Regions from separate parts of the Metabacillus sediminis genome, predicted to be linked through region 1. Evidence: riboswitches for the same ligand, from Rfam matches in the RefSeq annotation. Region 1 holds a riboswitch; each other region holds the start of a gene.
The links. A riboswitch is a leader RNA that binds a small molecule or an ion and turns the genes downstream of it on or off. The one in region 1 is predicted to bind thiamine pyrophosphate.

Region 1 (7,265 bases):
ATATGCGAAACTGTCCGGTACTTCCATGGCCACCCCTCATGCTTCAGCGGCGGCTGCTCTTCTTATTCAAAAAGAAGAAAAGGAATTTGGCAGAACATTAACGGAGCCTGAAGTATACGCACAGCTGTGCAAAAATACAGTCTCGATTGGTCTTTCCAAAAAGGCAGAAGGAAACGGCCTAATCTACCTCCGTGCTCAGGAAAAGGAAGAAACTAAACTGAATGATGCGGCAGTAAAAGCTGTAAATTAATTTCAGACCCTCCTGAATCCAATCAGGAGGGTCTTTTTTTTCTTTTTGTTAAGAAGTGAATGGAAAGTACCGATATAACCAGTGTATGTTTTATTTGACAAATGGGAGTGGCGGCAATGGATTTAAGCAGAGATAGAACGCGGGTGCACCAAAGGAATATCCTCATGGTATATATTATTTGGGGATCCTTGTTACTTGGTTTGGCAGCTTATTGGATTACAGGAGCAAGTACAATGTTTCTAATAACATTGGGAGGATATGGCGGAGTCATCGGGACCGTCTTTACATTTCTAGTCATGAAAAAATGGCTTACTTATCAATTAAGTTATCTGGCCATCGTATGTATCTCTATTTTAGGTTCTATCATGATGGAAATGGAGCCATCCATTGTTTCGTATTTAATGGTGTATTACATGATTGCTGTAAGTACCCTTTACCATAATTATAAACAGGTTTTACTTGCAGGTTTACTTGGGCTGCTGATGACAAATTATTTTTATTTTACGCATGGCGAGACTATGTTTCCCGGTATTGAAGGAATGGCAATAGTAAATTTGAATACGTTTATGGTGCTGATTGTCGGAGCGCTGATTTTTCAAAGTACACAGGGTGAAAAAATGAGGGCAGAGGCTGAAAGGAGCCTGGACCGTGCGGAAGAATCGAAAAAAAACAGCGAGGCTTTATTGGAGCAAATCCAGCACGCCTTCGAATCTCTTTCAAAAAATACCCGCATGTTAAAAACAGATTCAGATACAGTCGGACAGATCTCCGATGATTTAACATCCGCTTTTAAAGAACTGGCAGCAGGGGCAGAAGCACAGGCAGGAAGCACTGCAAAGATTGACCAGTCCTTAAAGTTAATTGGAAATTACACCGAAAGTGTTCAGAACTCCTCAGAGAATATGAAGGATTCATTTAATAAAACGGAAACTTCTGTTGCGGATGTAAACCATCAAATGACGCTTCTATCCGAGGAAATGGAAAAGGTTTCCGCCATTATTCAGAAGGTAGTCGATTCTATTATTGATTTGCAGAAGGAAACAAAGGATGTTGAATCCATTGTAAAAACGATCACCCGCATTTCAGACCAGACCAATTTGCTGGCGCTTAATGCCAGTATTGAAGCGGCAAGAGCGGGAGAGCATGGGAAAGGTTTTTCTGTCGTAGCAAATGAAATCAGGGTATTGGCAGAAAACTCGAAGCAATCTGCAGGAGGTATTCATGAAATCCTCGATCGCATTATTGAAAAGACGAATAAAACGTCAGAGGATATGCAGCTTGGCAACGAGGCTTTCCTATCAAGTCTCAATTCGTCCGATGAAGTTACACAGAGGATGAATCATATTTTGCTGACGGTCGAGGATGTTTCCGGAAGAGCAGTTCAGCTTCAGCAAAGACTGGATGCCCTAAGTGAGAATACGAGGCTTGTCATGGATGAGGCTTCATCAGTATCAGCTGTGACCGACCAGACAAGTGCTGTAATACAAGAAGTACTTTCAAGTACTGAGGAACAGAATACTAGAATCAGCAGTATGGTCAAAAGTATTCGTGATCTTGAGGAGGCAGCGTCAGCGCTCGAATTGAAAGCAGGGGAATAACAGCAAGAGGCTGTCCAGAAAGGATCATAGATCTGCCACTGGCTATTTACCTTAGATGTGTTCGCTGCGGGACTCCCTCATCCAATGGCGGTGAGCGTCCTTCTCGCTTCGCGACTGCGGGGTCTAACATGTCCTGCTGCTCCCGCCGTAGTGTCGCCCATCTGCTTCATTTGGCCTGACTCAAATTTCAAACCAAAACAGGGAAACGCTTAGAATGCGTCTCCCTGTCTAAGGTCATGTTACTTTTCGCCCTTTTCTTTCTTTGGCTACACACTCCGGCTATAGGATAAATACCTTGTACCCTGATATGTAAGTTTACCCTGATCCCCTTCAGCCTGCTGTCCATATTCTTCTCCTTTTACTTGCAGCTCCAATCTCTCCCCGCTTTCTAATTCAAAAGTCGGGTAATAGTGATTATAAGCTCTCGTATTACCGCCGCCATGTGTACTCGTTCTTTTCGCAACAATAGTTGCCAGGACTTCTGTTACTGGCTGCTGATTGTTTTTGTTCCAAGCAGCAATATTTTTAAATATCGTGAAAATAATGATTCCTAAAACCGCTGCAAATCCGCAAATGACAAGTACAGGAATAATTTGAAACATTCCATCCGGATTTTCTGGCATCTCCGCTGCTCACCTCGGAATTCAAATTGAATAGATTTTTAGAAGATGTGTTTGGCAAATACATGAAACCTTCCGTATAATGGTATTCAAGAGCTTCATGCTCAATCCCTTTAAGGAGTGATGAAATATGAGAAAATTTCCAATTGTAATCATCAGCGTCATGGAGGGATTGGATCGGTAACTTGATCATCTCTCTATGACGTTCATTCATTAATTTTGAACGAACAGAATAGGGAGGATATTAGCATTGAATTTATCTGAGTTGGGGATGACCCCATTTTTTGAAGAGGCATTTAATCCGTTTAAGACTGAAGGATTTGAAATTGGCCGAGTGGCACTTGAACATAAAAGGGTATACAGAATTCTGACTGGGCAAGGAGAATTGCTAGGTGAGGTAGCTGGAAAGATGAGGTTTGAAGCCGGGGGAAGAGAAGATTTCCCTGCCGTGGGAGACTGGGTAGTTATTCAGCCGCGCTATGAAGAAGGGAAGGCAACGATACATGCGATTCTTCCCAGGCAGAGTAAATTTTCACGAAAAGCGGCGGGTGTGGCTACAGAGGAACAAATAGTGGCTGCAAATGTTGATACGCTTTTTATCGTGATGGCCCTTAACCAGGATTACAATATCCGCAGACTGGAACGGTATTTAATCATGGCCTGGGAAAGCGGAGCCAATCCGGTGGTGGTTTTGAATAAAGCAGACTTATGCGAGGATTTGAACGAGAAGCTCGCTGAAGTTGAAGCAGCAGCTATTGGTGTGCCTATACATGTAATAAGTGCTCTGGATGCTGAATCTGCTGAAATTCTCCGCAGCTATTGCACTGGGGGACGTACGGCAGCACTTGTCGGTTCATCAGGTGTAGGCAAGTCAACCATAACGAATCAGCTGATCGGCAGTGATTATTTAAAGACTCAGGAAGCAAGAGAAGATGATGACCGGGGAAGACATACGACAACGTACCGTGAACTCATTGCTCTTAATACAGGCGGCTGTCTGATCGACACACCCGGAATGAGAGAATTGCAGCTTTGGAGTGCCGAAGATGGGTTTCAGGGAACGTTTGAGGATGTGGAAACGTTAGCTCGCAGCTGCCGCTTCACCGACTGCAGGCATCAAAATGAGCCTGGCTGTGCCATCAATGCTGCATTAGAGGAAGGATCACTGCGGGCAGATCGTTATGAAAGCTATCAAAAGCTTCAAAAGGAGCTCGCGTTTTTAGCCCGTAAAGAGGATAAAAAAGCACAATCAGATGAAAAAGCAAAATGGAAGCAAATCACAAAAAGTATGAGAAAATTTAAGAAATAAAAAAAAGGTAATGGATATCGCTCCATTACCTTTTTTTTCAGTGCTGCGGCAGGACGTCGCGCTCTTAGCAGAACTTTCTTACTGGAGCGCCCTCTGCTTTTCGTGGTGTCCAGCTCCGGGCGCTAGCCGTTCGGCCGCTTCGCTTTCTCGGGCCTGCAGGATGCGGGTCAGTTCTGCGTTGCGACAGGACGTCGCGCTCTTAGCAGAACTTCCTTATTTGAGCGCCTCTCGGTCAAGAGCTCCACCGTCTCTCACGGAGGCCCGCACGAAGCGGGTCAGTTCTGCGTTGCGGCAGGACGCCGCGCTCTTAGCAGAACTTCCTTACTAGGAGCGCCCTCCGCTTTTCGTGGTGTCCAGCTTCGGCCGCTAGCCGTTCGGCCGCTTCGCTCTCTCGGGCCCGCAGGAGGCGGGTCAGTTCTGCGTTGCGACAGGACGTCGCGCTCTTAGCAGAACTTCCTTATTTGAGCGCCTCTCGGTCGAGAGCTCCACCGTCTCTCACGGAGGCCCGCACGAAGCGGGTCAGTTCTGCGTTGCGGCAGGACGCCGCGCTCTTAGCAGAACTTCCTTACTAGGAGCGCCCTCCGCTTTTCACATTGTCTAGCTACGGCGGCTAGCCCCTCGAGGTCATAAGCCACTCATCCTGAGGAAGGAAAGTTCACCTTCCCCAGGCTGATTGTCTTATGCTTGTCGGGGCTGGGCAAGCCGCCTCCGCTTTTCGTTAGTACCCTATATGATCATCAAAGAAGAAGGCGATTACGATTACGAATACGAGAAGGATCGATGAAATATTCATATAGTGGGCGAACTTTGAGAAATAAAGTATTTTTGCTAGAAAGTATAGCAAGACCGATAGGATTGAACAAATCATGCAAAGCCTTGAGGTTAGCCTCATAAAGTTCTCCTTTACCCCTTTTTTCCATTGTTCCCCTTTTTATATATATACCCATATTCTATTCGAAAATGGTTGCGCTTTTATGAACTAATTGTAAAAGGGGAAGAAGGTTGTGGACTTTATGATTCAATAGGGATTAAGGGGCCTCTATCGAACCAGTATGTTTTTTTCTGATGCCTTATTTAAGAGAAAGGTCTTGGGTTAATCCCCTTAGAGTGAAAGATTCTGAAGGATATAGAAATATATGGATTAGAATGGAAAAATTTAAATAGGCCAGTATTTCTAAAAGTTAAATCTTTGTGCCTATGTGAAGGAATGTATAAGATACAGCTTGCATACCTATTGTTTGAAGAGAATTTCAAATGAGGGGTGACAGCGGGTGAAAGAGTTTCTTAGTTTTAATAAAATGATTACACCAGCCATAATAACCATTATTTTTTATATTGGGAGCGGAATCAGTGTACTGACCGGTTTGGTGATGATGTTCAATTCGGGTGAATCAATGACCCCCGGCCTGCAGATCCTGATGGGTTTGTTTACAATGCTTCTGGGCCCGTTTGCCATTCGGATTTATTGCGAATTGCTGATTGTGATGTTCAAAATGAACGAATCTCTTGGAAAAATAGCTTCAGACAGGAACGAGGAAGAAGAGAAGATTGGGTGACGCTTGATTTTTCGTGTGGTAAGGGATAAACTTACTTTAAAAAATACGGATCGGGAGCTTGTGGAAGCAGGCTGAGAGTACGGCTAATCTGCCGTAGACCGGGTGAACCTGTTGGATAATGCCAGCGCAGGGAGAATGTAATGACTGATCATATTTTATGATTAAAGGCATTTCGCTTCTATGCGGGATGCCTTTTTGCATGGGCGCCCACCGGTTATCTGCAGCTCTTTCCGGAGAGGATGAATTGGAATGAATGCACAAAAAGCAGGAGCATTGCTGAGTAAAGTAAGAGAGGTAAATCCCCTGGTACATAATATAACGAATATTGTAGTTGCTAATTTTACAGCCAATGGGCTATTGGCCCTTGGTGCTTCACCGGTTATGGCAGATGCCAAGCAAGAAGCAGCAGAAATGGCTGCTATGGCAGGAGTGCTCGTTTTAAACATTGGCACACTGACAGAGCGGACTGTGGAATCTATGATTCTTGCAGGCAAATCCGCTAATAAGCACGGTGTTCCTGTTGTACTGGATCCTGTTGCAGCGGGTGCAACGGAGCTCCGTACACGTTCTGCTAAGCAGATTCTTGAAGAGGTAAAGGTTGCTGTTGTTCGTGGGAATGCGGCGGAAATCGCTAATGCAGCCGGTCAGAAATGGGCAATCAAAGGAGTCGATTCCGGAGAAGCTGAAGGAGACTTAGAAGAGCTGGCAATTCATGCTGCAAAGAAACTGAACACGGTGGTGGCTGTGACGGGAGAGACAGACTATATCTCCGATGGAAAACAGGTATTGAAGGTGTCGAATGGCCACTCTATCCTGACGAAAGTTACAGGTACTGGATGTCTGGTCACATCAGTAGTTGGAGCCTTTCTGGCAGTTGAGAAAAATCCGGTATCAGCTGCAGCGGCTGCGCTTGCTGTTTATGGAACCGCGGCAGAACTGGCTGCTGAAAAAACTGCGGATCAAGGACCCGGGAGCTTTCAAGTCGAATTCTTGAACCAGCTATTTCTGGTGACTGAAGAACAAGTCACTCTTCGTGCAAGAATTGAAAAGGTGGGGTTATAGAATGATCAAAAAGGCATTAACTATTGCCGGTTCAGACAGCGGCGGCGGAGCGGGTATTCAGGCTGACCTCAAAACATTTCAGGAGCTTGGCGTGTTCGGGATGAGTGCTGTTACAGCTGTAACAGCCCAGAATACCCTTGGTGTGCATGGAGTGTTTCCTTTAACTGCCAATGCTGTATCCGCGCAGGCTTCTGCAATAGGGGAGGACCTCCCTCCGGATGCCGTTAAAACAGGCATGCTCTTTAATGCAGAAATCATCTTGGCGGCAGCGGATTCAATAAAAAATTTTGGATGGAAAAATGTTGTGATTGACCCGGTTATGATTGCCAAAGGCGGAAGCACGCTTCTTCAAAGTGAGGCGGTTAAGGCCATGATTGATTACCTCATTCCGCTCGCTGCCGTTATTACTCCTAATATTCCAGAGGCGGAAGCAATTACCGGAATAACAATTAATAATGAGGAAAATAAACGAGAAGCTTGCAGGATTATTCATAATATGGGAGCTTCCTCGTGCCTGATTAAAGGCGGGCATGAAGAGAATACGGAGGAGTCAGCCGATCTTTTATACGATGGGAAAGAGTTTACAGCACTGATAAGCAAGCGAATTGAAACAAGGCATACTCACGGGACAGGCTGTACATTTTCAGCCGCCTTGACAGCTGAACTTGCTAAGGGCAGCACGATTGCTAAAGCTGCGGAAACAGCGAAGCAATTTATTCAGGCAGCCATTGAAGAAACGCTTGTAATTGGAGAAGGCCATGGTCCTACTAATCATTGGGCTTTCCAAAAGAGGATGAGACAGATATGAACAGGAACCGGATAAAACAGCACTTGGCCCTTTATTTTATAGCAGGAACACAGGACTGTCCG
Region 2 (7,265 bases), 1.8 Mb from region 1:
TCCGTATTTTTCATCGGGCACTCCAATAACCTGTACATCTACAATATCAGGGTGCCGGTATAAAAACTCTTCGATCTCCCTGGGATAAATATTCTCACCGCCTCTGATAATCATATCCTTGAGGCGGCCTGTAATTTTAACGTAGCCTTCTTCGTCCATTGAAGCGAGATCACCTGTATGCAGCCACCCGTCAGCATCGATTGCTTCACTTGTCGCTTCGGGCATTTTATAATAACCCTTCATAACGTGATAGCCTCTCGTACACAGTTCTCCCTGTTCATTTGAAGGCATTTCATTTCCTGTTGCAGGATTGATAATTTTAACTTCAACATGCGGATGAGGTTTCCCGACTGTCTCTACTTTTCTTTCAATAGAGTCATCTACAGTTGTTTGGGTAATGACAGGAGATGCCTCCGTTTGACCGTAGCAAATCGTAATTTCGTTCATCCCCATCTGATCCATTACTTTTTTCATCACTTCGATCGGACAAGGAGAGCCTGCCATAATACCTGTCCGGAGAGAGGAGAGATCATAAGATGGGAAAGAATCCAGTGAAAGTTCGGCAATAAACATCGTCGGAACTCCCTGCAAGCCGGTGCATTGTTCCCTTTCCACTGTTTCGAGCACGAGATCAGGGCTGAATTCTATTGTCGGGACCATGCAGGCCCCAACTGTAACTGCAGCCATTGTACTCAATACGCAGCCGAAACAATGGAAGAACGGTACGGGAATGCAAAGCCTGTCCTTATGTGTCAGCTTCATCGAGCTTGCGATTAAATAACCGTTATTGACAATGTTATGATGGGTAAGCATAACGCCTTTTGGAAACCCTGTCGTTCCCGAAGTGTATTGCATATTAATGGCATCATGCTGATCAAGCTCGCTTTCTCTTTGTTCCAGTTCTGCATCTGAAACTGCAGCTGCATGCATTAAAAATTTATTCCAGCCAGTCATTCCTTCAGGACATGAATCACTGCCTATGTAGATTTGGTGTTTCAGCTTCGTTAGCGGATGGCTGGCTCGGCTTTTGATTGACTGAATCATTTCTGTATAGGAAGTCCCTTTATAGCCGTCTATTAAAAATAAAGCAGCTGAATCGGATTGCTGTAATAAATATTCAAGTTCGTGAACCTGGTAGCTCGTATTAACCGTTACAAGAACCGCGCCCATCCTTGCTGTAGCAAATTGGAGAAGCAGCCACTCAGGGACGTTGGTTGCCCAAACAGCGATATGGTCTCCTTTTTTAATACCGATTCCCATAAGAGCCTTTGCAATTTTTGCCGTTTCCTCGTAGAATTCTTGATAGGTATAACGGATTTCTTCTTTAGAATAGACAATAGCTTCACGGCTTCCAAACTCCTGAACCGTTTCCTGAAACATTTTCCCGATTGTCACTTGCTTTAAAGAATTCATAGGACCTCCTCATATCGCTAGAGTTAACGCTTTCATTATACAATATTAACAGAATATTTTAAAAACTATCCTTCTACAAATCTCGCCTTTTTGCAGATGTTTAGTAGGGTGAGGAGATTAATGTGAACAAACAAAAAACATATGCATATATCGCTCTATTTATTGGGGTGCTCTCTGTCTCGGCCTCTGCCGTAATGGTCAAGCTGACCACCACTCCGCCGCCGGTAACGGCTTTTTACAGAATGTTCTTTTCAGTCCTTCTAATGATGCCTTTTTTCCTGTTAGCAAGGGGATCGGGCATCAAGGAAATGACTAATAAAGACTGGCTCTACATTTCAATGGCAGGAATATTCCTGGCCTTTCATTTTATTTTATGGTTTGAGTCCCTCGAATTAACCTCCGTTGCAAGTTCAGTGGTTCTCGTTACGCTTCAGCCGCTATTCGCATTTGCTGGAACTTACCTGCTTTTTGGTGAGCGGGTAACGCGTCAAGCCGTGTGGAGTGCGGCGATTGCCATAATCGGGAGCTTAATCATCAGCTGGGGGGACCTGCAAATCAGCGGATGGGCACTGGCAGGAGATTTGCTGGCGTTAACCGCCTGTTTTATGGTTACTGCCTATCTTCTATTTGGACAGGAAGTAAGAAAGCGGCATTCGCTGATTTTACATACAACTCTTGTTTACGGGATTAGCGCGGCGACTTTGCTGCTTTATTGCTTAGTATTTTCGTATAGTTTAGACCCAGGAAGCGGCGAAAATCTGATGTGGCTTTTGCTATTGGCCATTTTTCCTAATCTGCTTGGCCATTCTTTATTTAACTGGGCTTTGAAATGGATTAGTACGAACACAATTTCCGTCGCCATTTTATTTGAACCTGCCGGTGCGATCATCCTTGCCTATTATGTGCTGAATGAACAAATCATGTTGACTCAGGCAATCGGCAGTGCCGTAATATTTGCAGGAATACTAATTTTTATGGCTGGGGATATGAAGTGAAAAAGATTCTGCTTACCATTCTAAAAGAAATATGGATGATTAAGGAAAGAAATTGGGTATAGGAGAATAGTGAACTTTAGAATGGCGTAGGGGGACTATTATGTATAAAATCCGGAAAGCAAAAAAAGAAGATATAAAAGGGATTGCGGAAGTTCATGTGGATAGCTGGCGGACTACTTACCGGGATATCGTTGATTCTGCCTATTTAAACTCGCTTACATATGCAGAGAAGATGAGCCAGTGGGAGCAAGCCGATCTCGATCATCTGTTTTTAGCCGAAGATGAAGAGGGGAGAATCGTCGGGTTTTCAAGCTATGGAAAGGAACGTACTGAAAAGCATGGGTTTGATGGTGAAATATATGCCATCTACCTTCTGGATGAGGTGCAGCGAAAAGGGATTGGCAGTGCGCTGCTGTTAAATTCGATAGATGATCTCATTGAAAAAGGATTCCAATCTGTCATGGTTTGGGTAATCAGTGAAAATCCTTCCCGGGGATTTTATGAATCCTATTTTCCTGAATTAATAGGGGAAGAAACATTGTCAATTGGAAATCGGGAGCATATTGAATATGCTTTTGGATGGAAGGATATTGAACGGCTTAAATCGATGCTGCTGCAAGGCAATCGAGTATAACAGAAAGATAAGAAGGGCCTCCAATCTGGTAGGCCCTTCTAATTTAGCTGCTGGTAGAACAAATTAGCCAGTATGGCAAACATGAAGGCAAGGGGCACATTAAATACTAATCCCCAGCCGAATACAAGACCTTCCTCATTGCTTACCCGAATTGCTTCCCTATAACTGATTAAAAAATGAATAATTGATAACAGCATGCAGCCTAACATAAAAGAAAAGGTTGGATTCATTGTCTAGCCTCCCGCATCTCCTTCCTATTACTCTAGTACATTCACCAGCAAGCGAAAATAGAACCATCTACTAGATAGACAATAAAAATATTGTGCTATACATTACAAAAATTTCAGTATATAATTTTCTAGATTACAAATATTACAGGGGGACACTGCGGTGAAAAAATATTTCGCGGCATGTCTTGTACTGCTTCAGCTGCTCGTTGCACACACAGCACTGGCTGCAGGCAAGATTGACGTAAACAGCAGCAGCTACAAAGCCTATTTAAAAGAAATTAACTTGACACATGGCCAGTTAGAGACATATTTAGAAAATTTCGATTACAGAATGTTTGATGAATTTGAAGATGTAGAAGATTTAAGAAGTCATCTGGGAAGAAGGGTGACAGATGATGTTCTTAAAGAAATCCTTGCAAAATATGAATTAACAGAAGATCAATTAACAGACCTCCTTGTTGAAAACGGGGATTTATTCGATGGGGAAAAAGTACAGGATGTTTTCTATTTTGAAAATTATCTGCTTGAAACAATTCAAATTGCGGGAGACTATCCGACTGAAATTAATGATTCGACGCTTCAGGAGCTTTGGGAAAGCTACGACTTTGTCTCCCGTGAAGAGTTTGACCAGTTTATGAAGGATCACGGCCTGGTTTTAGAAGATTATGATTCGATCGAAGAGCTTGATGAAGAAATCTATAATTTCATGGAACTTCCGGATATGGAATCTGAGTTTGAAGAAATTTTTGATCAGCTTGGTTTAACGGAAGAAGAGTTTGAGCGTTTGGCTGCACACTTCGAAAAAGTATATCAAAACAATCCTTATATTGACGCACAGCTGATGCAGCTTGGTGACAGAATGATGGCAATCGGTGATTTTGAAAGTGTAGATGAGCTTTCTGAGAAAGACATTCAAGAGATGATTTCCATCTACGGTGAAATGATGGATTTGCTGAATTTGCAGGCGAAATACTACCTTGTTAAGGATGGAATCAAAAAAGAGCTCTCTTTGCAGACAATGATGAGTCTGAATGATGTGGATGGGGCAGACCTTTTCGTCGAGCTTTATGATTTGGATAACAAACTGATTTTAGATATGACCTTAACTTCTGAAATGATTGGATCAGAATTAATTAAAGAAACAGGTAAGGACTTAGTAAAAACGTCTGAAGCAGTTTCATCCATTAAGAAACAGACGGAAAAACCGGGAGCAACAGTTAAAGGAGCTAAAATGCCTAAGACAGCAGGATTTCATGCAAACTGGATGATTGCCGGAGCTTCTTTAATAGCGGTTTCCGTTTTAATTAGAAGAAAGCTGCGTACATCCATCTGATGAAACATTTCCTTTCAACAGTAAAGAAGAAGCGTACGCTTCTTCTTTTTAGTGCCGCGATCCTCTTTGCTGCCGGAGTTTACTTAACTAGTACGAATGCGTTTAAATTAGCAAAAGCTTACTTTTTCTATGAACAGCAGAAAGCGGATTACCATGTGATTAAAACGGCGCCGGCTAAAGCAAGTGAGACAGAAGGCGCTAAACCTTCTCCTTTATATGAAACAAGGCCGGTAAAAGGGGAACGGATGGGGGAATTAATCATCCCAAAACTAGATGCAGTCCTTCCTATTTACCATGGGACAGAAGAAGACGAGCTCGAAAAAGGAGTTGGGCATTTTGCTCAATCTGTCCTTCCAGGGGAGAAGGATAACTCTGTTTTATCTGGACACCGGGATACTGTCTTCAGACAGCTTGGAAAAGTAGGGGAGAACGATCTGCTTATTGTCAAAACATCTGCCGGCACATTTACTTATAAAATTCGCAAAGTCCGTATTGTAGACGAAAACGACCGTACGGTGATTGTACCTAAACCAAGGGCTACATTAACTGTTTCCACATGCTATCCGTTTGATTTTATTGGTTCGGCACCAGAACGCTACGTTTTAATTGCAAATCTTATTAAAACAGAAAAACCGTAAGCCAATATTGGCTTACGGTTTTTTTGCATTGCTTTTGATTAGCCCGGGTGAATTCATAATGACTAACCATATTGCAAGTGCAGCGACAATCCAGGTAGGGATCATCCAGGTTGAGTTGTATACAAGTGAGTAGGTGAAAACGGGAGTGCCCTTTGGTGCATATGAGCCGAAAAAGACAATTCCTGATAAAACATGCGAAGCAAGCCGAAGAATGGAACCAAGCAGGGTAGCCGCCATAACTGCGGTCAGAGTTCTCCATTTATTTTGCTTCAATGCAGAATGTACCCATCCTGCAAACAAGCCGCTCATCCCGGCAAGCATAAAAGGCAGCGGATAGTCCAAAATAGCTTGGGCGGGATGTACGATAAATGCAGGTGCCAAAATCGGCTGCAGAATTCCGGTCAGAAGGCCTGTGAGCAATCCGCCTTTGAGACCCCACCTGAAGGACATAATAAATATTGGAATCATTCCAAGTGAAAGTGACCCGCCTTGAGGCATCTTAATGAAGAAACTTGAGAGCATGTCCAGCAACAGTGCCAGAGCAGTTAAAATAGCTGTTTCGGATAAGAATAGAAGTTTTTGATTTTTCATATGGGCTCCTTTTACAGGCATCGACCAAAAGGAGAAAATAAAAAAGCAATGCGGGGAATGCTCTTGCTTCCACGCACTGCTTTAATCACGAAGTTAAACGATCAAGCCACATCCCTACGCAAGCATTAACTAACAGGTTCAAAGGGTCTAGAACAGATTGTTCATTCTCAGCCGAAGGCTCCCCTAGTGGTCGTATACCGAATTATTTAATTATTTTCACTATACACTATCACACAAATTTCGACAATAACTATTTTACATTTAATAGAATGATGATACTTACGTGCCGCATTTTTGGTACTATTAATTTACCTTATCAAACCAGAAGGAGGAAGAGAATGAAACCATTTACCGAAAAAGCTATTCAAATCATCAAAAATATACCGGAGGGCCGGGTTATGACGTATGGACAAGTTGCATTTGCAGCGGGAAGTCCTAGAGGAGCGAGACAGGGTGTAAGAGTTCTTCATACGATGAGCAGTAAATACAGTTTGCCTTGGCACAGAGTAATCAGTTCTAGGAGAACTCTCCATCAAGGATCAGGATGTTCTTGAAGAGCAGAAAAAAGCCTTATCTATAGAAGGAGTTGAAATCGAAACAGGGAATAAAATATCGCTGCAAAAATTCCAGCATCATTTTCATAGAGAAATTTGAAAAAAATGATTGTCCTTTTAGAGATATAGTGATATATTAATATTTGTCGCTGAAAACAGAAGATATTTCCTTTTGAAACATTGTTGAAAAAGATGTTGACTCTTGTCTAACGGCGTGATATATTATTAAAGCCGCTAACGAAGCGGTTGCAAAAAATGATCTTTGAAAACTAAACAAATCGAAGTGCCAACGTTAATTCTAGAGCAACAAACAAGAGCTAGTCAAACTACTTTTTGGAGAGTTTGATCCTGGCTCAGGACGAACGCTGGCGGCGTGCCTAATACATGCAAGTCGAGCGGACCTCTTCGGAGGTCAGCGGCGGACGGGTGAGTAACACGTGGGCAACCTGCCTGTAAGACTGGGATAACTCCGGGAAACCGGAGCTAATACCGGATAACTTTTCGAACCGCATGGTTCGGAGATAAAAGACGGTTATGCTGTCACTTACAGATGGGCCCGCGGCGCATTAGCTAGTTGGTGAGGTAATGGCTCACCAAGGCGACGATGCGTAGCCGACCTGAGAGGGTGATCGGCCACACTGGGACTGAGACACGGCCCAGACTCCTACGGGAGGCAGCAGTAGGGAATCTTCCGCAATGGACGAAAGTCTGACGGAGCAACGCCGCGTGAGTGATGAAGGTTTTCGGATCGTAAAGCTCTGTTGTTAGGGAAGAACAAGTGCGGGAGTCACTGCCCGCACCTTGACGGTACCTAACCAGAAAGCCACGGCTAACTACGTGCCAGCAGCCGCGGTAATACGTAGGTGGCAAGCGTTGT
Region 3 (7,265 bases), 370 kb from region 1:
AAAACTTTAATGTTTCTCCATCTTCCGGAATCAAAGCCTTATCAGACCATTCTTTAGCAGAAAGAAACTCCTTCAAATCCGCTCTTGTTAGCAGGCAGTGATTCAATGTTTCCATGTGGGAGACAACAATAATGGATTCCGGAGCAGCATGATGGATCTGCTCAATATCGTCTTTATCCATCGTAATCGTACCGCCCTCAAGGAACTGTGCTGCCCCTCCATTTACTGCAATCACTTTAGGATGATGCTTTTGAATGGCTTCCTTCACGTCTTCGCACCAGACAGTATCTCCCGCGATATACAATGATTTTTCATCTGGATGGCTGAAAACGACTCCTGAAACCTGGCCCGTCATCTTGGTGATTTCACCTCTGCCATGCTGGCCGCTCGTTTTTGTAATCGTGATGTCTCCAATGGTAATGGACTGCCCAAGAGATTGCGCATGAACAAAACCATCTTGGCGAATGGATGCGGCATCATTTTCGTTTTGAGCGTAAATGCTGATTTCCTTCGGTAAGGCTTTTTTAGCTGCGTCATCATAATGATCTGGATGCAGATGAGTAACAATCACTGCATCTGCTTCAATGATTTCTTCAATTGATACGGGCAGGCCGACCATTGGATTGCGTTTATCCTGGTTGGGGGTGTTGGGAAACGGAGGCATGGCTCCTTTATCAGCTAGAAAAGGGTCGATTAGAAAGGTTTTCCCTGCATATTTTACAACTAATGTAGCATTGCGGATTAGACGAATCTCCATTTCAAGTTCCTCCTTTTGTATGATTCTCCTATAGGATAATATAAGAAGGGATATGACATACATAGATAAAATCAAGAGTTTGCACCGATATACTTGAATTGTGAAAGAGGTGGGAGAATTGCTTGATCAAACCGATCAAAGGATTGTATACGAGCTTACGAAGAATGGGCGTATTACCATGAAAGAATTAGGAGAAAAAGTTCATTTAACGGGGCAAGCTGTTTCTTCAAGGGTAATTAAGCTTGAAGAGGAGGGGGTCATTGAAGGCTACACAATCAACCTTAATGAAAAGAAAGCAGGATACTCCATTCACGCTTTCCTAAACATATATACAAACAGCTTCAATCACCAGCCTTATTTAAATTACCTTTCTAGTCAGAAGGAGTATGTGCTGAAAAATTTTAAGATCAGCGGAGATGGCTGTTATTTGCTTGAGTGCCGGTTTAAGGGAAATGATGAACTGGATGCCTTCTTAACGGGGTTAACCAGGCACGTAAATTACAAGCTGTCCATCGTCATAAATGCGACACAAATTGTGTAAATTTTGCGTTACATTTAATAGGCAATTATCCTCTCCTCAAATGTCCATGCTACTATAAAGGTGGATTATTATAACGGAGGACTTTCAGATGAAATCGCGTCTTAAAATTTGGCTTGAAATTTTACTTGTATCCTCTAAGCTCGGATTGACGTCCTTTGGCGGTCCGGTTGCCCATTTAGGGTATTTTCGGGAGGAGTATGTCAAAAAGAAAAAATGGCTGGATGACCAGTCTTATGCGGATATTGTAGCTCTGTGCCAGTTTCTTCCGGGGCCGGCGAGCAGTCAGGTCGGACTTTCCATCGGGCTGCTCCGGGGTGGCCTTGTAGGCAGTTTTCTGTCATGGTTCGGCTTTACCATGCCCTCGATCCTTATCCTGATTGTATTCGCTTATTTGTTTAAGGGGACGGATGTTCATGAGGCGGGCTGGCTTATGGGGCTGAAAATTACAGCGGTAGCCGTAGTGGCGCAGGCTGTAATGGGGATGGGAAAGTCACTTGCACCGGACAGGCCGCGGATCACAATTGCGGTTCTCGCTGCAGTCGGTGCCCTTTTCGTTCCATCCGCTTGGGGTCAGCTTGCAATTATTGCAGGATCTGCTGTTGCAGGTTATTTGCTTTATAAAAGAGAAGAAGTGCCTGAGGTCCCTAAGCTTATTCTTACAATCGGCAAAAAAACAGCTTCAGCTTCACTTTTATTATTTGGTTTGCTGCTTGTTCTCCTGCCCATCATCCGGCAAACATTCTCCGGGACCTATATCGCTCTATTTGACGTATTTTACCGGGTTGGTTCCCTCGTATTCGGCGGCGGTCATGTCGTCCTGCCGATGCTTGAAAAAGAGGTGGTTCCTGCAGGCTGGATGACACAGGATGTGTTTCTTGCGGGATACGGGGCTGCACAGGCAGTTCCAGGTCCTCTTTTTACATTCGCTGGTTATGTGGGCGCAATCATCTCTGGAGTTCCAGGGGCTTTGATCGCAACTGCGGCTATGTTTCTGCCTTCATTTTTGCTCGTCATCGGAGTTCTTCCTTTTTGGAGCAGCATCCGCGGAAAAAAGGGAGTGCAGGCAGCCCTCATGGGTGTAAATGCGGCGGTCGTTGGTATTCTGCTTGCCGCCCTGTATGATCCTGTTTTTACAAGTGCTATTCATTCAGCGTCTGCATTTGCACTCGCCTTGGTCTCTTTTGCCCTTCTTGTTTATTGGAAGCTGCCGCCTTGGCTTGTCGTGGGACTTACCATAATTGCCGGCACACTGATGGAGCAAATTGGAGTGCTTTAGAAAAATATTATGATATACTAACCGGCAAAGGAAGGTGATTTTACATGAATAGTAAACAGTCCATCCTGAAAAAAGTTGTGGATTATGCAAAAAAGAATCCTGAGCAGACAAAAAAAGCAATCAGCATGGTTACAAAAACCTTAAAAAACCGAAAAAAATAAATGTGCAGATGGCCTTCCCGGTCATCTTTTTTTGTCCTCATAATATCACCTCTTTTTGGAAAAATAACAGTATCTATTTATTTTGAAAAGAGGAAATCAGTATGAAACCAATGTCTTCGTCCGAATTAGCAAATTTATGGTCCACTTATCAGAAAAAGACGATGCTTCTCCGCATCATGGAACACGCATTGGATGTAACAACCCAAAAGGACATTACGTCGATCCTTCAATATGCCTATCAGGAAGAAGTGAAATTTGTAAAAGAAATCGCTCAGCTTTTTCAAAAGGAAGGCGCTGCAATTCCTGAGGGGTTTGATGAAACGGATGTGAACCGAAAGGCGGAAAGGCTGTTCGATCAGTACTTCTATATCCGCTTTCTGCGGATGCTGATGAAGCTTGGAATCGGGCTGAATGCTGTGCACCTGTCAATGGTGTATCGAAATGATATTCACGACTTCTTTTCGAGAACGTCTGCCCATTCCAACAAAGTGTTCGGTATGTGTACAAATTGCCTCCTGCAGGTAGGGAACGGCGCCATTCCACCGGTAATCGGGATGCCGGATCATCCTAAATATGTTGTAAATGAAAGGTATTTATCCGGATTTCATTTTGGCAAAAGAAGATTGAATGCTACCGAACTTTCCATCATCTATCACATTGTGGAAAACAACAACTTCGGTGCCCAGCTGATGAAAGGGTTAAGGAAAGTAGCGAAAGAACCGGAAGTGAAAATGTATTTAAAGAAAGGCGAACAGCTTGCTATTGATTTGTATCAATCCTATGGGAAGCTGATGGAACATAGTGGAATCCCTGTCTCAGCCTTGCCTGGAGCAGTCATTTCTGAAACAAAGACCGCTCCATATTCAGATAAACTGATTATGTATTTAATCAACTTGTTAAGCAGTTTGGGGTTGACAAGCAACGCACTTGGAACAACCTACAGTTTGCGCCCGGATCTTCCTCTGAAAATGGCAATTGCTGCACGTGATATTTATTCATTTGCAAAAGAAGGCGGGAAAATCATGGTAAAGCATCAGTGGATGGAAGAAATTCCGGAAGCTGTGATAAAGAGATAGTTGACGTTTTTTTACTGCATGTTATGATGAACCTGGAAAATAAAATACCGCATTGCCACTAGGGGAGCCCATAACGTGGGGCTGAGACCGGAGTATGCTCCGGGACCCTTGGAACCTGATCTGGTTTGAACCAGCGGAGGGAAGTGGGAGATTCTTAATCTTTCCCGCTCTTATCCGTTAAGAGCGGTTTTTTATTTTTACATAAGAAGCAGGGGGAATTCAAACATGACATCTTTTACAGAAAAGTTAAGAAAAGTAACCGATTCAATTTGGGAGGCAAACTTCAACCATCCTTTTGTAAGGGGAATCGGCGATGGTACGCTCCCGCTTGAAAACTTCCGTTACTATGTCATGCAGGATGCCTATTACTTATCCCATTTTGCCAAAGTTCAGGCACTCGCTGGCGGAAAGGCTGACGACCTTCATGTAACAGCGCGAATGGCCTTCCATGCGCAAGGAACCTACGAAGCGGAGCTATCGCTTCATGAGAAATTCTCAACTCTGCTCGGAATTACAGAAGAAGAAAAACGGGCCTTTGAACCATCACCAACCGCATATGCCTACACATCCCACATGTACCGTTCCGCAATCAACGGAAGCCTTGGGGAAATCATTGCCTGCATCCTGCCGTGCTATTGGATTTACTATGAAATCGGTGAGAGATTGAAAGAGTGTAAGCCTGAAGAACCGATTTATCAGGAATGGATCGCGGCTTATGGAGGAGAATGGTTTAAAGAACTTGTATTTGAACAGCTAGAGCGACTGGACCAGCTTGCCCTGGAGGCATCTGAAAAAGAACGACAGAAAATGATCCGCCATTTCACAATCAGCTGCAAATACGAACTGTCATTTTGGGAAATGGCCTATACGATGGAACAATGGCCGGATACGGAAGCAGTTGAAGTACAGTAAGAGGGGAATTGACTGCATGGGAGTGTCCGATATCGAACCATGAACGTCCGATAGAAAGAGCGGAGTGTCCGATATCCGTGCGCGAGCGACCGATATCCCCCTCGCGAGTGTCCGATAAAAAGCAGAGTGACCGATATCGAACCATGAACGTCCGATAAGAAGAGTGGAGTGTTGGATATCCGTGCGCGAGCGACCGATATCTCCTCGCGAGTGTCCGATAAAAAGCGAAGTGACCGAAATCGAGCCATGACCGTCCGATAAAAAGAGCGGAGTGTCCGATATTCGTGCGCGAGCGACCGATATCTTGTCACGAGTGTCCGATAAAAAGCGGAGTGACCGATATCGAACCATGAACGTCCGATAAGAAGAGCGGAGTGTCCGATATCCGTGCGCGAGCGACCGATATCTCCTCGCGAGTGTCCGATAAAAAGCGGAGTGACCGATATCGAACCATGAACGTCCGATAAGAAGAGTGGAGTGTCCGATATTCGTGCGCGAGCGACCGATATCTTGTCACGAGTGTCCGATAAAAAGCGGAGTGACCGATATCGAACCATGAACGTCCGATAAGAAGAGTGGAGTGTCCGATATTCGTGCGCGAGCGACCGATATCTTGTCACGAGTGTCCGATAAAAAGCGGAGTGACCGATATCGAACCATGAACGTCCGATAAGAAGAGTGGAGTGTCCGATATTCGTGCGCGAGCGACCGATATCTTGTCACGAGTGTCCGATAAAAAGCGGAGTGACCGATATCGAACCATGAACGTCCGATAAGAAGAGTGGAGTGTCCGATATTCGTGCGCGAGCGACCGATATCTTGTCACGAGTGTCCGATAAAAAGCGGAGTGACCGATATCGAACCATGAACGTCCGATAAGAAGAGTGGAGTGTCCGATATTCGTGCGCGAGCGACCGATATCTTGTCACGAGTGTCCGATAAAAAGCGGAGTGACCGATATCGAACCATGAACGTCCGATAAAAAGAGCGGAGTGTCCGATATCCGTGCGCGAGCGACCGATATCTTGTCACGAGTGTCCGATAAAAAGCGGAGTGACCGATATCGAACCATGAACGTCCGATAAGAAGAGTGGAGTGTCCGATATTCGTGCGCGAGCGACCGATATCTTGTCACGAGTGTCCGATAAAAAGCGGAGTGACCGATATCGAGCCACCAACGTCCGATAAAAAGAGCGGAGTGTCCGATATCCGTACGGGAGCGGCCGATAACCCCTCGCGAGTGTCCTGCCACCAAAGAGCTAAAAGTCTCTCCGCAAAAAAAGCCGGCTTCCAACAGGAGGCCGGCCTTTTCTCAATCAATTAATCAATCACTTCATCATCAAATGGGTTAATAACGTAAATATAGCCGTGGGCCAGATCAATTCGGAGGATCCATTCCCATGGAACATCCAGTCTTTTATAAATAGCTTTCCAAAACTCAGCGGATTTTGTTTCAAATTCCAAGTATTCCTGCAGCAGCTCCTTATAGGAAGCTCCCTGAATCTGGATGTTTGAATCCATTAGACGCATGTGGGCTAGGTGCCTGCACTCCAATTCCTGGGCCATCTGAAGCTCTTCCTGTGTGGCTGTTCCAATAACGGTACCGTCCTCAGGTATTGCCGCAAAAACGTTTACATTTTCATCTACTGTCACTGGCTGTTCGTCGAAGCGCATGAGTCATTTCCTCCTTGTTTTGGAATAGGATGGTTCTCCACTATCATACATGAAAAGTTTCAATAATGACATGGATAATCATTAGGTTTGACCAAGGATATTTCGGGAAAACAGGCAGTACGGACATTAGACATATCATCAATGAATAGGGAGGCGCTTCTTTATGTTCGAGCTTCGGGACGTCCTTACATTGCTATGGTCACTTTGCATTGTTTTGCCGATCGCATCATTTGTTCATCAATTAGGCCATACTGTTATGGCGCTTGCCTTTGGCGGAAAAGGAACATTCACAATTGGTAGAGGAAAGCCGCTTTTTACGTTTAAAAATCTGACGGTAAAACGTCTTTATTTTTTGGATTCTTTTTGCCAGTATGAAGGTCTTAGGTATGATAATCGTGCTACTCATGCCATGGTGTATGGAGGGGGAGCGCTTTTTAATCTTCTTTCCATTCTGCTTGTGAACCTGCTTATTGTGCATAATGTATTGGAGCCTCATTTATTTTTCTATCAGTTTGCTTACTTTTCAAGCTACTATGTTATTTTTGCTTTACTGCCTGTCCGATACTCAGACGATCATCCAAGTGATGGAATGGCAATTTACGAAGTTCTCCGTCATGGGCGCAAATGTGATCCTATTGATTAGATAAAAAAACCGCCATTAGGCGGCGATTCAAATCTTTGTTAAATAATATAAAAACCAGACAGCATGGTTTTGCTCGTCCGCAGCCGCTCTTTTGAAAATGCGCTTTATGTACGCATTCGTGGCTTTATCTGAGATATCCAGATAGAAATCAACGGTTTCCTGTTCATCCTTGAAAGCGGCATTAAGCCCTTTCTCATAGGTTGAGGGACATTCTTCAATTTGCTT

Region 2: linked by a shared signal. The riboswitch ahead of thiT (energy-coupled thiamine transporter ThiT) and the one ahead of thiM (hydroxyethylthiazole kinase) in region 1 are both predicted to bind thiamine pyrophosphate.
Region 3: linked by a shared signal. The riboswitch ahead of tenA (thiaminase II) and the one ahead of thiM (hydroxyethylthiazole kinase) in region 1 are both predicted to bind thiamine pyrophosphate.

The regions. Positions count from the first base shown of each region.
Region 1 covers NZ_CP147407.1:1,391,356-1,398,620, forward strand. Annotated here, with positions in the region: gene WCV65_RS07375 (S8 family peptidase) at 1-250, shown strand, start outside; gene WCV65_RS07380 (methyl-accepting chemotaxis protein) at 484-1,848, shown strand; gene WCV65_RS07385 (DUF2500 domain-containing protein) at 2,115-2,471, opposite strand; gene rsgA (ribosome small subunit-dependent GTPase A) at 2,740-3,777, shown strand; gene WCV65_RS07395 (DUF4282 domain-containing protein) at 5,049-5,333, shown strand; TPP riboswitch at 5,374-5,484, shown strand; gene thiM (hydroxyethylthiazole kinase) at 5,583-6,395, shown strand; gene thiD (bifunctional hydroxymethylpyrimidine kinase/phosphomethylpyrimidine kinase) at 6,397-7,203, shown strand; gene thiE (thiamine phosphate synthase) at 7,200-7,265, shown strand, end outside.
Region 2 covers NZ_CP147407.1:3,147,142-3,154,406, reverse strand. Annotated here, with positions in the region: gene WCV65_RS16425 (AMP-binding protein) at 1-1,413, opposite strand, end outside; gene WCV65_RS16420 (DMT family transporter) at 1,536-2,408, shown strand; gene WCV65_RS16415 (GNAT family N-acetyltransferase) at 2,509-3,042, shown strand; gene WCV65_RS16410 (hypothetical protein) at 3,081-3,272, opposite strand; gene WCV65_RS16405 (processed acidic surface protein) at 3,433-4,605, shown strand; gene WCV65_RS16400 (class D sortase) at 4,605-5,243, shown strand; gene thiT (energy-coupled thiamine transporter ThiT) at 5,256-5,834, opposite strand; TPP riboswitch at 5,929-6,029, opposite strand; gene WCV65_RS16390 (MGMT family protein) at 6,173-6,388, shown strand; rRNA gene WCV65_RS16385 (16S ribosomal RNA) at 6,719-7,265, shown strand, end outside.
Region 3 covers NZ_CP147407.1:1,022,486-1,029,750, forward strand. Annotated here, with positions in the region: gene WCV65_RS05545 (MBL fold metallo-hydrolase) at 1-757, opposite strand, end outside; gene WCV65_RS05550 (Lrp/AsnC family transcriptional regulator) at 876-1,298, shown strand; gene chrA (chromate efflux transporter) at 1,387-2,574, shown strand; gene WCV65_RS05560 (DUF3231 family protein) at 2,837-3,811, shown strand; TPP riboswitch at 3,862-3,970, shown strand; gene tenA (thiaminase II) at 4,037-4,723, shown strand; gene WCV65_RS05570 (hypothetical protein) at 6,044-6,397, opposite strand; gene WCV65_RS05575 (hypothetical protein) at 6,561-7,040, shown strand; gene WCV65_RS05580 (ferritin-like domain-containing protein) at 7,068-7,265, opposite strand, start outside.